One region of the Rhizobium sp. 01N424 genome, then DNA from elsewhere that is predicted to be linked to it. Evidence: predicted binding sites of a transcription regulator. Region 1 holds the regulator's gene; each other region holds the start of a gene.
The links. Region 1 encodes LexA, which represses DNA repair genes until DNA is damaged. Its sites were predicted from a motif close to TGTTCNNNNTGTGTTCNG; they were not measured.

Region 1 (3,894 bases):
GGCCGATACCGAGCGACTTGCAGAGTTCGCTCAGAACACCGGCGACCATGAAAGCATGGTCGCGGCTTTCCATCTGGCAGGGACCGGCGATCAGCGACAGCTTGCCCGTATTCGAAAAAGTAACGCGTCCAGCACCCTCGCCGGCGACGACTTCTGCATTGGTATTTGTCATTGGGTCTCCTCGAAGGCAAAGATTGCGCCTTGTCCCGGCGCCGGCTTCACCAGCAGACGATTGTTCATACTGACATGGGTGATCCCGTTAGCAGCCAAATGCGCCGCTGTCACGGCCAGATCACCGACCGAAAACACGATTGCGCGCGCCCTGAGGCCGTTATCGGTGACAAGTGGCTCGGCATCGAAATAGGCCTCCATGCCCTCGCTCGAGAAGATGGAAAGTCTCCCGTTCGGCAATTCGAAGTATAGGCCGAGTGCCGCCTCCTTAGGCTCCACTCCACCGCTGGCCGTCTCCAGAAATTCGGCGAAGGCCTGCGGATCCTCAGCGCTCAGGGCAATCTCGCTGATGCCGGTGACGCCGTTTGCATGGGTTTCCAGTGCCTTGCGATCGGCCGGAAAGGCGTTGATCCGCTGGCAGGCGAAGAAGAAGACATCGGGTGCCCGGAGATCGGCGGCAAAGGCGAGCTTGAAGGCGCCTGTCGCCTGTGTTCCGTCGGGCATGACGATCGGCCGCGAGAATTCGACCATATCACCGCCGCTCAGCTGTGCGCCGTCATAGGAAGCCTTGTCCGCATCGGCATCATCGGTGCCGAAGACAACAGCCGAAAAGCCGTCATCGCCGCAGCGGAAGCGGAAGGCCTGATCGCGGGCGACGAAGCTGTTGCCCTTCGCGACGGCCGCGTCGCACTCCGCCTGGTTGGCGACACCGAGCGGTTCGAGATAGGTCCTGTCGGCAAGGAAGACGCAGGCATTCTCCGTTCCGAACGGATGACGGCCATCGGCCGCGACGGTGAAACCGAGACGGCCGAGTCGCTCGCGGGCAACATCTATATGGGTGACGGGCAGTACCAGATGATCGAGCGGATGCGTCATGGCGGTTCCCTCCGGTGAAGCCGGCAGAGATTTGCACTCCCTGCCCGGCAAAGCGCAAGCGTGGATCACCAATCCGGCAAATAAACTTTCAAAAACGACGAAAAATCATCGGAAGTTTTACCAATATTTAGGCACTTGCGGAACACATATGGAACATATAGTGTCCGTTCTGGCTTTGTTTCACGAATCTGGGGAAAGACTTCGATGCTGACGCGCAAACAACAGGAGCTTCTCCTCTTCATTCACGAGCGGATGAAAGAGTCCGGCGTACCGCCGTCCTTCGACGAAATGAAGGACGCGCTCGACCTGGCTTCCAAGTCGGGCATCCATCGCCTGATCACCGCGTTGGAAGAGCGCGGTTTCATTCGCCGCCTACCGAACAGGGCGCGCGCACTCGAGGTCATCAAGCTTCCGGAAGCCTACAGCCCGAGCATTCAGCCGCGCCGCGGATTCTCGCCGAGCGTCATCGAAGGCAGCCTCGGCAAGCCGCAGCCGGTCGCGCCGCCGAAGCCGGCGAACGAGGACAATCACACGTCGATCTCCGTGCCGGTCATGGGCCGGATCGCAGCCGGTGTGCCGATTTCGGCGATCCAGCAGAACACCCACGACATTACAGTTCCCGCCGACATGCTCGGAAACGGTGAGCACTATGCTCTTGAGGTCAAGGGCGACTCCATGATCGAGGCCGGCATCTTCGACGGCGACACGGTCATCATCCGCAACACCAATACCGCCAATGCCGGTGATATCGTCGTTGCGCTCGTCGATGACGAAGAGGCAACACTGAAGCGCTTCCGCCGCAAGGGCGCGTCCATTGCGCTCGAGGCCGCCAACCCGGCTTACGAAACCCGCATTTTTGGACCTGACCGCGTCAAGGTTCAGGGTAAGCTCGTCGGCCTTATCCGCCGCTATCACTGAGCGGTTCGCTTTCACCAAAAGCTCCACTGCGCCAGTCATAGGCGCGGTGGCGGGTCCAGGGACGATCGAGACCCTCGAATGATGTGGTGATTTCGGCGATCCCATTGGGGAAACGAAGCTCGACAGCGCCTGTCTTCCGCAGTGTCTCCCCGGTGAAAAGCAGGGCGCCTGAGCGGCAGGTATCGAAGCGCAGGCGAACCGGTGTGACGACGATATCGGATATGTCGCAGGCTGGGCCAAGGAACGCCGCATTCTCGATCACGGTCAGGATCGAACCGTTGTCGAGCTTCGCTGTACACCAGGCCTTTTTCACGCATGAGAAGCGCTCGCCCGTCGCACTGGCCTTGATCGCGTTCATGGTGTCGTTCTGCTGTGCCTCCGTCAGTTTCAGCCTTTCACCGCGCGGTGCGGTGGGAATATCCGGGAGCGCCGGGAACGCCGGTGACAGATGCTTATCGATCACCAGAGCGCGCCTCCATTGATCAAAGATGAAGCCCGGTGGCCGCTCGCGATTGGTGGCGAGGCCGTTGTCGCTGACGATGCCCGCCATGCTCCCGTCCTCGGCAATCACGATTTTCGGCGGCGGAGGACCTCCCAACATCGCGGCGGCTGTCGTCGATGCCATCAAGATCGCGGTGCCGAGATGGCGCATGCGGCTGCGCAGCAAAGTCAGCAGCAGGAAACCTGTCACCGCCGCGGGAAAGTACCAAGACGCCAGGCGCCCGACGCCGATATCGCCGCCCCATGAGGCAACCGTCCTGGCGATGGCGATCACCAGATCGAGCCCGAAACCCGTCACCTGCCACGCCCATGCATCGAGACCGAAGGGCATCAGCAGCATGGCAATGAGGCCGAACGGCATGATGATGAAGGAGATAATCGGCATTGCGGCGAGATTGGCTGGCAGGCCATAGGCCGTCAGCCGGTGGAAGTGCTCGACCGAGAACAATGCAGTCGAGAAGCCGCCGATGACGGAGGTCAGCAGGATGCCGCCGAAGAACGCGGCGGCGGAAGACAGCATCCTGACGGCGCGAAACTTTGCGAAGGGCCGGTCGCGCACCGGCCTCTCCTTCCAGAGCGCATAGCCCGCGACGAGGGCCAGTGTCGCGGCGAAGGACATCTGGAAGCTTGGCCCCATGATCTCCGAGGGTGAGAGGATAATGATCACCAGCGCCGACAGGGCGACGTTGCGCAGACTGATCGACGGCCGGTCGAAGAAGACCGCCGCCAGCATGATCGCCATCATGATGAAGGCGCGTTCGGCAGAGACAGCGAAGCCCGAGATCAGAAAATAGGCGGTGACGGCGGCAAGCGCACCGGCTGCGGCGATCTTCTTGACGGGATAGGCCTGGACGACAGCCGGAAACAGGCTGAGCACGCTGCGGAAGCCGACGAAGAAGATGCCTGCCGACAGCGCCATGTTGAGACCGGAAATGGCAATGATATGCGCAAGCCCGGATTGGCGCAGCGCCTCGGTCGTCTCGCTCGAAATGGCGCGGCGCTCGTCCGTGACGAGAGCGGCGGCGAAAGCGCCGGTGTCGCCAGGCAGGATGCCTCTGATACGATCGCCGATGCCGCTTCTGAGGCGATAAAGCCATTCAATAGCGCGATCCTGCATCGATCCGGGCTCGGGTTCGGCCGCTGGCACCACGGCAGGGGCACCATAAAAGAAACCGTTGCCACCGACGCCGTCGAAATAGGCACCGAACGAAAAGTCGTTGAGGCCGGGAAGAGCAGGCCCAGACGGCGGCGTCAGCCTTGCCCGGCCTTTCAGCCAAGTCCCGGTTTCGAACTCCGCTTTCTGGCCGCGCGCAATCACGGTCACCTGCTCTGGCGGTCGCTTCAGCGCCGGGTTCTCCGTCGCCTTGAGCGCCAGCAGATACCGCCAGCCGCCGCGGCCATCGCTTTCCCGCCGCTCTACGCGGCCTG
Region 2 (3,894 bases), on a different contig from region 1:
CGCTTGGCTTCCATGTCGATCTGGAAATCTTCAAGAACGTGGGAAAGCCCTTTTTGGGCCAGCGTTTCGCGCAGCGGCATATCATGCATGTAGAGCGCTGCCGCGCTTGCCATCGCCTCGAGGCTGTCGCGTGCAATCATGGCCTCCGGGCCATCGCCGCTATTCACCAGCAGCTCCGGAAACGCCCCGACATCCGTGGCGATGACAGGCACGCCCGATGCCATTGCTTCCAGCGGCGTCAGACCAAAGCCTTCCCAGCGCTGGGGGGCGATGAAGAGGTCGAGGGCGCGGTACCACTCGTTGATATCGGTGTGCTCGCCGACGAAAAGGATGCGGTCTGTAAGGCCTGCTGCGGTGACGCGGGTTTTCAGGCTGTTTTCGAAATCGATATGCTTGGCGGTGGCGCGGCCGGCGATGATGGCGATCCAGTCGGGGCGCTCCGGGAGGAGGCGGATCATGGTGTCGACGAAGAGGTCGGTGCCTTTCTGATGCCGCACACGGCCGAAGCAGCCGGCAATCTTCTTCGTGGGGTCGAGGCCGACGGCTGCCTTTGCCGCCGCCTTGTCAGCAGGCGGAGAGAAGCGGGCAGTGTCGATGCCGTGAAGGATGACGGTGTTCGCGACTTCCAGATAGGCCGAGGTCTTGCCGCTGGTGGCGATCACCGCGTCCATCTTCGAGATCAGCCATTTGGTCCAGCCGGTATGCTTGCGCTGGGAAGCCGAGGTGAAGACGATCTTCAGCTTCATGCGCAAGAGATCGCGCATGATGATCGCCGGCAGCATCTCGACATTGCGCCGCGCGTGCCAGACGCGGTGTTTCCTGCCTGCTGGCGGCGTCCAGAGATGGACGAGGTCGCGGAAGCGGATATGCGGCAGGCTTGCGGGCAGGCCGGGGCCGAGGGCGGCGATCTTCTGGCCGAGCGCCCGCTGCACGGGAATCAACTGAATGATCGTCGACGTGACGCCGGACAGGCGCCGCTTGAAGTTCGGCGCGATGATCTCGACGTCACGGATATCGATGATGGCGGGGTCGCGATCTGCGGCCACGGAAGATCAGCCCCAGGAGACCTGGAGGATTTCGTAAGCCTTCGAGCCGCCTGGCGCGTTGACCTCGATGGAATCGCCGACTTCCTTGCCAATCAGCGCGCGGGCGATGGGCGAGGAGATAGAGATGCGGCCAGCCTTCACGTCGGCTTCCTGATCGCCGACGATCTGGTAGGTCTTTTCTTCCTCGGTGTCCTCATCGACGAGCTTTACCTTGGCGCCGAACTTGATCTTGTCGCCTGACATCTTGGAGAGATCGATGACTTCGGCGCGTGCCGTCAGGTCCTCGAGCTCGCCGATACGGCCTTCGTTATGGCTCTGGGCTTCCTTGGCGGCGTGATATTCGGCATTTTCCGACAGGTCGCCATGAGCACGCGCTTCGGCGATCGCTTCGATGATGCGGGGACGCTCTTCCTGCTGGCGCCAGCGCAGTTCTTCCTGCAGCTTGACGAAACCACCCTGCGTCATCGGTACCTTATCTACCATTTTCCCGTCCTTTGATCTTCGTGTCTTCCGGTAGGCACAGACACAAAAGAAAACAGGTCCCGAAGAGAACTTCGGAACCGTGCAAACCATCCTAGTTGCTTTGCTTATAGCAGATCGCAAATGCCGATTGCCATAAAATTCGTATCGGGATCTCCAACCTAGCGCTGTATTCGCAGCCGTTTCCGGCAAATGCCCGTGGTTCGCTTGACTTTTAGCTATGGAACATATAGTGAACAAAACGATGAAGAAGACGCTAAAAGAAAGACTGGCGATCCTTTCGGATGCCGCGAAATACGATGCCTCCTGCGCTTCCAGTGGCACCACGAAGCGCGATTCGGGGGCGAGCGGTGGCCTGGGTTCGACGGAGGGGTCCGGTATCTGCCACGCCTATGCGCCTGACGGACGCTGTATCTCGCTCTTGAAGATCCTGCTCACCAATTTCTGCATCTATGACTGCGCCTTCTGCATCAACCGCTCGTCCAGCAATGTCGAGCGCGCGCGCTTCACACCTGAGGAGGTGGTCTGGCTGACGCTGGAATTCTACCGGCGCAATTATATCGAGGGCCTGTTCCTGTCGTCGGGGATCATCCGCTCATCCGATCACACGATGGAGGAGATGGTGCGGGTGGTGCGGGAGCTGCGCGTCACCCATAATTTCCGCGGCTACATCCATCTGAAATCCATTCCGGAGGCGTCTGCGAAGCTCATCGAGGAGGCGGGGCTTTACGCCGACCGTCTGTCGCTCAATATCGAGCTGCCGACCGATAGCGGCATCACCCGTCTGGCCCCGGAAAAGAAGCCGTCCGGCATCCGCCGCTCGATGGGCGATCTCCGGCTGAAGATCGAGGAAGCCGGCGAGCCGACGCTGCAGACGAAGCGGCGCAAGCGCTTCGTGCCGGCCGGCCAGAGCACGCAGATGATCGTCGGCGCCGATGGCGCCAGCGATGCGACGATTCTCGGCACCAGCGCCCGGCTCTACGGCAGCTACGGGCTTCGCCGCGTCTATTATTCCGCCTTCAGCCCGATCCCGGATTCATCGAAGAACCTGCCGCTGATCAAGCCGCCGCTGATGCGCGAGCACCGGCTCTACCAGGCCGATTGGCTCTATCGCTTCTACGGTTTCGGGATCGACGAGATCACTGCCACGCAGGAGGGCGGTATGCTGGATCTCGATCTCGATCCGAAGCTTGCCTGGGCGCTTGGCCACCGCGAGCAGTTTCCTGTCGATATCAACCGGGCCGCCAAGGAGGTGCTGATGCGCGTGCCGGGGCTCGGCACCAAGGCGGTGAAGGGCATTCTCTCCGGCCGCCGTTTCCGCAGGCTTCGCATCGAGGATTTGTCGCGGCTCGGCGTGTCGATCAAGAAGGTGCAGGCCTTCGTGACGGCCGAGGGATGGACGCCGAGGCGGCTGATCGAGCGGCCGGATCTGCGCGCCATGTTCGAACCGAAACCCGAACAGCTGCAGTTGCTCTGATGCTGAAGGTGGCGCTGCAGGGCAAGGGTGATTTTTTCGAGTGGCGCGATGCCGCCCGGTCGCTGGCACTGGCAGGCATTCCACCCGAGGATATTGAGTGGCGGGAGAGGGGCGGCGACAAGCAGCTGTTCTGGGAGGAAGACGTGCTGCCGCCGCAGCCTGCCGGTGGCAAGCCGATGACGGTGCCGCAGGCCTTCATCGATCTGGCATCCGCGGTCATCTGCCATTGCGATCCGGTGCGCTTCTCGCTGCTCTACCGGCTGCTCTGGCGGCTGCAATCCGACAAAAAGCTGCTTGATATCGTTTCCGACGAGGATGTGTCGCGAGCCCGCCTTTTGGAAAAGAGCGTGCGCCGCGACGCGCACAAGATGACCGCCTTCGTGCGGTTCAAGGAGGTCGGCAGCGGTATCTCGATGAACGGGCGGCGGAAGTTTCTCGCCTGGTTCGAGCCGGATCATCATATCGTCGTGCGCAAGGCGTCATTCTTCCAGCGGCGGTTCAACGACATGGACTGGATCATCCTGACACCGAAGGGTTCGGCCGGGTGGGACGGCGTGAAGCTGACGACCAGCCATGAGCCCTGCGAAAAGCCTGATCTCACCGACGATGCCGACGAACTGTGGCGCACTTACTACGCCAATATCTTCAACCCGGCGCGGCTGAAGGTGAAGGCGATGCAGGCGGAAATGCCGAAGAAATACTGGAAGAACCTGCCGGAGGCCGATCTCATTCCCGGGCTGATTGCCAATGCGGAGAGCCGGGTGATCGAGATGGCCAAACGCGAGGCGAGCACGCCGCAGCCCTTTCACGATCGCCTGCAGGAAGCGGCTCGCAACCAGCCGCAGCCGGAACCGGCGCCTGCCGGGACGCTCGAGGCGCTGCGCGAGCAGG
Region 3 (3,894 bases), on a different contig from region 1:
CTATCATGCTGCCGCGGTCAACCGCTCGCCTGCGATCCTATAGGAGATCGCTTCAGCCAGATGGATACGGCCAACCGTTGTCTTTCCATCGAGATCGGCCAGCGTGCGCGCGACTTTCAGAACGCGATGATAGCCGCGGGCGGAGAAGCGCATCTTCTCGGCCGCATCCCGCAACAGCTGCAAGCCGCCGGCATCCGGCTCGGCGTACTTCTCGATGAGCGCCGTCGAGCAGCGCGCGTTGGTGACGATGCCGCCGAGGCCTGCCGCGATGAACCGGTCGGCCTGCAAGTCTCGCGCCCGCGCGACGCGGGCCGCCACCGTGCTGCTCGCCTCAGCCGGCATCGGCCGGATCAGGTCGGTGGCGGAGACGGCCGGTACGTCGATGCGGATATCGATGCGATCCATCAGCGGGCCGGAGATCCGCCCCTGATAGTCGGACTGGCAGCGAGGGCCACGGGCGCAACTGTGGCCGGGCTCTCCGGCCATGCCGCAGCGGCAGGGGTTCATGGCGGCGACCAGCTGGATACTGGCCGGATAGGAGACCCGGTGATTGGCGCGGGCGATGATGCATTCGCCGGTCTCCAGCGGCTGACGCAATGCATCGAGCGCCTGCGGCGAGAATTCCGGAAACTCATCGAGAAAGAGCACGCCATGATGGGCAAGCGACGCCTCGCCGGGCCTTGCCCGCAAACCGCCGCCGACCATCGCGGCCATGGTCGCTGAGTGGTGCGGGGTGCGGAATGGACGGCGATCGGAAAGCTTGCCGCCGGAGAGCTGCCCGGCGATCGAGTGGATCATCGAGACTTCAAGCAGCTCGGCGGCCGAAAGCGGCGGCAGGATCGACGGCAGGCGCGCCGCGAGCATCGATTTGCCCGAACCGGGCGGGCCGACCATCAGCAAATTATGATTTCCAGCCGCTGCGACCTCGAGCGCGCGCTTGGCGCTTTCCTGCCCCTTGATATCGGCGAGATCGGGCAGGTTGGCGGCGTTGGCGCGGATCGACGGTTCGGGGCGCGACAGCACCTGCGTACCGCGGAAATGATTGGCAAGAGCGATCAGGCTTCTCGGCGCCAGAATATCAAGGCCGGTCCCGGCCCAGGCAGCTTCCGGGCCGCTGTCGGCCGGGCAGATCAGGCCTTTGCCAAGGCCGTTGGCTCCGATCGCCGCCGGAAGCGCGCCGGCAACGGGAGCAATCGTGCCATCCAGATTGAGTTCGCCGAGCACGACATAATCCGCGAGCGCGTCGCCAGGAATGGCGCCGAGCGCCGCCATTAGGCCAAGCGCGATCGGCAGATCGAAATGCGAGCCTTCCTTTGGAAGATCGGCAGGCGCCAGATTGACGGTGACCCGCTTGGCCGGAAGCGCCAGCCCCGACGCATGAAGGGCGGCCTGAACCCGCTCGCGGCTTTCCGCTACGGCCTTGTCGGGAAGACCGACGATCTGCATGCCGACCTTGCCCGGAGCGACCATCACCTGGACTTCGACCGGCACACCTTCAATGCCCTGAAATGCAACCGTACTGACGCGCGCGACCATGCCCCTGCCCCCGCAACCAACTACATCGCGTTTTACGACCCATCATGGCCGTCAATTGCAATCTGGCATGGAAAACAGAATAAAACAAGAACAATAAACGAACAGATTCCCGCGCTCGCTGCGTTCAGGTTGCAGCGGGTTGTATCGGCCCGTCAAAATGAGAACAAAACACCGCTTTATCTACGCTTGCGTTCGATGGCATCCCAGAGAAGGCTGGCAATATCGGCGCCACCGAACTTTGCGACCTCGCGCAATCCGGTCGGAGAGGTAACGTTGATCTCCGTCATGTAGTCACCGATGACGTCGATGCCGACCAGCAGGAAGCCGCGCTCCTTGAGCGCTGGGCCGATACGCTTGCAGATTTCCTTCTCGCGCGCCGTCAGCTCGGTCGCCTCGGCGCGACCGCCGACATGCATGTTTGAGCGGCTGTCGTGCTCGGCCGGAACGCGGTTGATGGCACCGACAGGCTCGCCGTCGACGAGGATGATCCGCTTGTCGCCCTTGCGCACATCAGGCAGATATTGCTGGGCGATGAAGGGCTCGCGGAAGAGCTGGCCAAACATTTCGAGCAGCGAGGAAAGGTTGCGGTCGTCCTTGGTCGAGTGGAAGACGCCGGCGCCGCCATTGCCGTAGAGCGGCTTGAGGATGATATCGCCCATCTCGTCGCGGAAGCGGCGGATTTCGGCGGCATCCTTGGTGATCAGCGTCTTCGGCATCAGATCGGCGAATTCGGTGACGAAGATCTTTTCCGGCGAATTGCGTACCCAGGCCGGATCGTTGACGACGAGGGTCTTCGGGTGGATGCGCTCGAGCAGATGCGTCGAGGTGATGTAGGCCATGTCGAAGGGCGGATCCTGACGCAGCAGGACGACATCCATGGTCGAGAGATCGATGCGCTCAGGCGCGCCGAGCTCGAAATGGTCGCCCTTGACGTCGCGCAGCACCATAGGCTCGACCGAGGCGAAGACCTGGCCGTCGCGGAAACTCAGCCGATCAGGCGTGTAGTGAAAGAGCTTGTAGCCCCGGGTCTGCGCCTCAAGGCTCATGGCGAAGGTGGAATCGCCTGCGATGTTGATGCCCGAAACATGGTCCATCTGGACCGCTACGTTCTTGATCTTGGCCATTTCCGTCCCTCACTGAATGCCGGACAGATGTAGGTCGCAAGACGGCTGAACGCAACGGCCAATCAATGGCTTCGTGATATCGCAATTAAGGTTTATTCAGGCCGCGAGGCCCTGCTGTCCGGTGTTGCGCAGCATGTTGCGGAGGCGGTAGGCGAGCGCCACCGGCTTCGGGAAGGGCTTGCGCAGGAAGGCAACCTTGCGAACGTAATTATCGACCCGCCAGCTGGCCCAGGTGCCGCCGGCGAAGAAGGCGACGTCGCCGGCGCGGAGTGTGCGTTCGGTGCCGTCTTCAGCGGTGATATGGACCTCTCCCTCGATGATCATCACGGTCTCGTCCCAGCCGAAGAACCAGCGGAACTCACCGGCGGTGCAATCCCAGATCGCTGTCAGCGAAGCTTCGTCGTGGCCGCGTGAATGCTCGGCGGTGCGGGCCTGCGGGTCACCGCTGACCACCCAGTCCGGGTTAATCGGAGTCGACTTCATCGGCAGATGGTCGCTCGAATGCGCGATGAAGGATTTGCCGCGCGGCATCGCCACGGCATACGGCACCGTGCGCGCAGCCATTGCGACCGCACTTGCAAGCATAAGCTTCCAGGCCATGAAACACCCCGTTTGCTACCCCAATGTTCGCGGAATAACAGACAAGTCGTAAGAGAGGCGTTCAAGCAGCCGCTAAAATTTTAACGGATCCTGACGAAGCCTAGTGGACTGGCTCGGCGGCGACCGGCGCGACCGTGCTGGCCGCGACGCCGGCACCGATCCGCTTGCCGCTATCGGCTGCGAAGAAGTGAAGCTTTTCGGGAGCGATGACGAAGCGCATTTCACTGGTGATCGGCGTTTCCGGTGAGACGACCGCGGTCAGCTGCTGGTCACCGAGCATTCCGTGGACGAGGCGCTGCGAGCCCAGTTCCTCGACATATTCGACGGCGAGCGGGATGGCATATTCGTCCGGGCGCGCGAGACGCAGATCCTCGGCACGCATGCCGATGGTAACAGGGCCGGAGGCCGGAGCGTTGCCTGCGAGGTCGATCAGGCTCGGGCCGATCGCCAGCTTGTCGCCATGCAGTTCGGCCTTCAGGAGGTTCATGGCCGGCGAACCGATGAAGCTGGCGACGAAGGTGGAGGCAGGAGTGTGGTAGACATCGAGCGGCGCGCCGATCTGTTCGATCTCGCCGCCGTTCAAGACGACGAGACGGTCCGCCAGCGTCATCGCTTCCAGCTGGTCGTGGGTGAC
Region 4 (3,894 bases), on a different contig from region 1:
CCAGCGGCCAGAACCGGAATGAGGTCGCCGTAACCTGGCTTGTCGAGGCCGTCGTTCTTCAGCGCCCAGAGGAGCGTGATCAATTCGGCAGGTGCCGGCTTCAGAAGTGCCGGAACGAAGATGTGGTAAGCGCCAAACCGCACGCCGTAGCGGCGCATCGAGGCACGGCCATCCTGATCCAGCGACTTGACGTCGTCGGCGACGTCGCGGCGGAACAGTACGCCGAGATTCTCGACGAGCTGGAACGCCAGACCCTTTGCCAAGCCCTGCAGGTCTTCGGCGCGAGACAGATCGTCGAGCGGCTTAAGCACCGTGCTGATATGATGATTGACGAAGCGCTCGACGCGGGCGGCGACATGATCGCGCGCATTTCCGGTCAACTGCTCGTCGGCAAGCAGTAGCACCCGCGGCCGCATGATGTGATCGCTGCCCGAAAGCCGCGCCACGGGATCGCCGAGCCAGCGCACAAGGCCATCGGCGCTGATCGCCAGATCGCCATTGCCGGCAGCATGCATGCGCGCAGCGCGCGCTTCGAATTCCAGAGCAAGCGCCTTTTGTGAAGCAGCCTGTACGGCCTTGGCGTCCGGTCCATCCGTTCCACCGATGGGCGTGAAGCGGAAACCGCTCAACTGACCCACATGATGTCCCTCCACGAAGACATCACCATTCACACTGATTTCAGCTTCCAGCATCGCATTCTCTCTCAGGCGCTTCATGAGCACAGATGTCCTGCGATCAACAAAGCGTTTCGTCAACCTTTCATGTAACGCATCGGACAATCGATCTTCGATTTCCCGCGTCTTTTCCTGCCAGTGTGTCGGATCGGCAAGCCAACCGGGCCGGTTCGACACATAGGTCCAGGTTCTTATCTGCGCGATTCGCGCCGAAAGCGTGTCGATTTCACCGTCCGTCCGGTCCGCACGATGCACCTGCTCCGCGAGGAAATCTTCGTTCACCGTGCCACGGCGGACGAGATCAGAAAAGAGGGTCGAGATCAGATCGGCATGCTGGGCCGGTGCAATACGCCGGTAATCGGGCAGCGCACAAGCTTCCCAGAGCTTTTCAACCCTTTCCGGCTTGGTCGCAAGATCAATAATTTCCGGATATCGTGAAAGATGTTCCAGCGCCTGCTGATCGACCGAAGGCAGGGATCGCGTCAGCCCCTGGACGCTCGGCGGCTTTTCCAGGCTTGCGCGCAGCGATTGTATCGAGGCGAAGTCGAATTCCTTGGTCCGCCATTGGAGAACCTTGACGTTGTCGAACTCGTGCGCCTCGATCCGCTGCACCAGTTCATCATCAAAAGGTGCGACCTGCCCGGTGACGCCGAAGGTGCCATCGCGCACATGGCGGCCGGCACGCCCGGCGATCTGGCCAAGTTCTGCGGGATTGAGATTGCGGAACTGGTAGCCGTCGAATTTCCGGTCTTGCGCGAAGGCGACATGATCGACGTCGAGATTGAGCCCCATGCCGATCGCATCGGTGGCGACCAGATATTCGACATCGCCCGCCTGATAGAGCGCCACTTGCGCATTGCGCGTCCGCGGGCTGAGCGCGCCAAGAACGACGGCCGCACCACCGCGTTGGCGCCGGATCAGTTCGGCGATCGCGTAAACTTCGTCAGCCGAGAAGGCGACGATCGCCGAGCGCTGCGGCAGCCGGGTAATCTTCTTCTGCCCGGCATAGAGCAGCTGCGACAGTCTCGGCCTCTCGATGACGGTAATTCCGGGCAGTAGCTGCTGGAGAATGGGGCGCATCGTGCCGGCGCCGAGCAGCAGCGTCTCGTCGCGGCCGCGCAGATGCAGGATGCGATCGGTGAAGATGTGCCCGCGCTCGAGATCTCCGGCGAGCTGCACTTCGTCGATCGCGACGAAGGCCGCCTTGGTTTCGCGCGGCATCGCCTCGACGGTGCAGACCGAAAAGCGCGCATTGGGCGGAGAAATCTTTTCCTCGCCCGTGACCAGCGCGACATTGTGCACACCGACCTTCTCGACGACCCGGCTATAGACCTCTCGCGCCAGAAGGCGCAGCGGCAGCCCGATCACGCCGGTGCCATGCGCGACCATGCGCTCGATGGCGTAATGCGTCTTGCCGGTATTGGTCGGCCCGAGCACCGCGGTCACACCGCGTCCACTCAGTATCATCGGCTGCGAATTCAGTGTCATGGTCCATGCAAGTGAGGCGGGGAGCCCCAGGGTCAAGTCAGCAGACAACACATGGACAGGGCAACCGGCAAACGCAAGAGCCGGATGATGCGAATGCGCTGCTAATTTGATTCAACAAGCGGCGCTAAGCCTCTGTTTTGAGATTCGGAACAGCTTGAGAACGAATCAGCGACGAATCGCAGACTCGCGGTGATTCAGCTTTTGTTCACGGCTAAGTATTGGTTTTGAATCAGCTTTTCCCACTAGATGCTGAATCACCGGAATCCGGCAATTTGCAGCAGGCGGCCTTGGACGGCCTCTTTTCATCTAGCGTCAACCGCAAAGACGGAAAACCCCGAAAACCACAGAATTAACCTTCGGGTCAAAGCCGGAACGAATCACAGACGAATCGCCGACAGCCGCAAATTCCGCTTTTGTTCGCCACTGCATATTGATGAACTGCGCGAACGGGCGCTATATGCAGCCTCCTTGATTGCAGGATCAGCATTGAAAATCGGGCGCCATTAACACTTTCCGCCCTGAGTTTGATGTTTCGTTAAAATTTTCTGCGGAACAGCGGAACCTTTTTGAGCCTGACGCGTTTATACCGTCCGGTAGAATATAAGTTCCGGCACCATCAAGAAAACTCCATCCTGAAATTGCACGCACATAAGTTTAGCCGGGAACAAAAACCCGGCTACCGTGTTTATTGTCCATTCGTAACTCGCGGTGAGTTGAAGGACAGAAAACATGCTCAGTACGATACTTCTTATTATCCTTATTCTGCTTTTGATCGGCGCTCTGCCGAATTGGGGTTACAGCCGCGCTTGGGGCTATGGACCTTCTGGCGGTTTGGGGCTAGTTCTCGTCATTATCATTATCCTTGTCCTGATGGGCCGCATCTAAAGGCCATGTAACTGGGGAGTTGTAAGTCATGATGAAGAAGGTTGTTCTCGTTGCAGCACTCGTGGGTGCGCTTGCATCGTGCACGGCAACTGAGCAGGGCACCGCAATCGGCGCTGGCTCTGGCGCCCTTATTGGCGGTGCGGTTTCCAACAGCTGGGGCGGCGCAGCCGTCGGCGCCGTTGCAGGCGGCCTGGTTGGCGCTGCAGTCGGTAACTCGGTCGATCAGCGCAATGGCCGCTATTCGGGCCAGCGCGTCTATCGTGACCGCTACGGTTGCTACGTCGCCTACTCGAACGGCTCAACGCGCCGCGTTCGCTGCTAACAATAGACTGATATTTTGAAAACGGGCGCCTTGGCGCCCGTTTTTGTTTCAACCGTTTGCGCTAGATCCCGGTGAGTGAACTCCCGGAACCTCGGCGCTTCTAGACGAAAAACTGTCCGCCATTCGCCGTCAGCGTCGAGCCGGTGATGAACCCGGCGTCATCCGAGGCCAGGAATACCACACAGCGCGCGATCTCTTCAGGCTCGCCAAGACGGCCAACCGGGATCTGCGGGATGATCCGCTCGTTCAACACCTTTTCCGGAACCGCAAGAACCATCTCCGTGCCGATATAACCGGGGCAGACGGCGTTGACCGTGATGTTCTTCGCCGCACCCTCTTGCGCCAGCGCCTTGGTGAAGCCGAGATCGCCGGCCTTGGCAGCGGAATAGTTGACCTGCCCCATCTGGCCTTTCTGGCCATTGATCGACGAGATATTGACGATACGGCCGAAGCTGCGGTCACGCATGCCGCCCCAGACCTGATGGGTCATGTTAAAGAGGCCGGTGAGGTTGGTGTTGACGACCT

Region 2: the regulator LexA is predicted to act here: its motif matches at 1,748-1,765, upstream of AC1DNK_RS07445 (putative DNA modification/repair radical SAM protein).
Region 3: the regulator LexA is predicted to act here: its motif matches at 1,623-1,640, upstream of AC1DNK_RS01140 (YifB family Mg chelatase-like AAA ATPase).
Region 4: the regulator LexA is predicted to act here: its motif matches at 2,308-2,325, upstream of AC1DNK_RS11380 (helicase-related protein).

The regions. Positions count from the first base shown of each region.
Region 1 covers NZ_JBFTRK010000007.1:95,895-99,788, forward strand. The annotation lists gene kdsA (3-deoxy-8-phosphooctulonate synthase) at 1-172, opposite strand, end outside; gene AC1DNK_RS18335 (VOC family protein) at 169-1,047, opposite strand; gene lexA (transcriptional repressor LexA) at 1,252-1,965, shown strand; gene AC1DNK_RS18345 (ComEC/Rec2 family competence protein) at 1,946-3,894, opposite strand, start outside.
Region 2 covers NZ_JBFTRK010000002.1:355,237-359,130, reverse strand. The annotation lists gene AC1DNK_RS07455 (glycosyltransferase family 4 protein) at 1-1,022, opposite strand, end outside; gene greA (transcription elongation factor GreA) at 1,053-1,529, opposite strand; gene AC1DNK_RS07445 (putative DNA modification/repair radical SAM protein) at 1,771-3,003, shown strand; gene AC1DNK_RS07440 (UdgX family uracil-DNA binding protein) at 3,003-3,894, shown strand, end outside.
Region 3 covers NZ_JBFTRK010000001.1:208,209-212,102, reverse strand. The annotation lists gene AC1DNK_RS01140 (YifB family Mg chelatase-like AAA ATPase) at 4-1,536, opposite strand; gene gshB (glutathione synthase) at 1,713-2,660, opposite strand; gene AC1DNK_RS01130 (cupin domain-containing protein) at 2,757-3,260, opposite strand; gene AC1DNK_RS01125 (ABC transporter ATP-binding protein) at 3,361-3,894, opposite strand, start outside.
Region 4 covers NZ_JBFTRK010000003.1:185,590-189,483, reverse strand. The annotation lists gene AC1DNK_RS11380 (helicase-related protein) at 1-2,162, opposite strand, end outside; gene AC1DNK_RS11375 (DUF3309 family protein) at 2,892-3,047, shown strand; gene AC1DNK_RS11370 (YMGG-like glycine zipper-containing protein) at 3,076-3,369, shown strand; gene phbB (beta-ketoacyl-ACP reductase) at 3,470-3,894, opposite strand, start outside.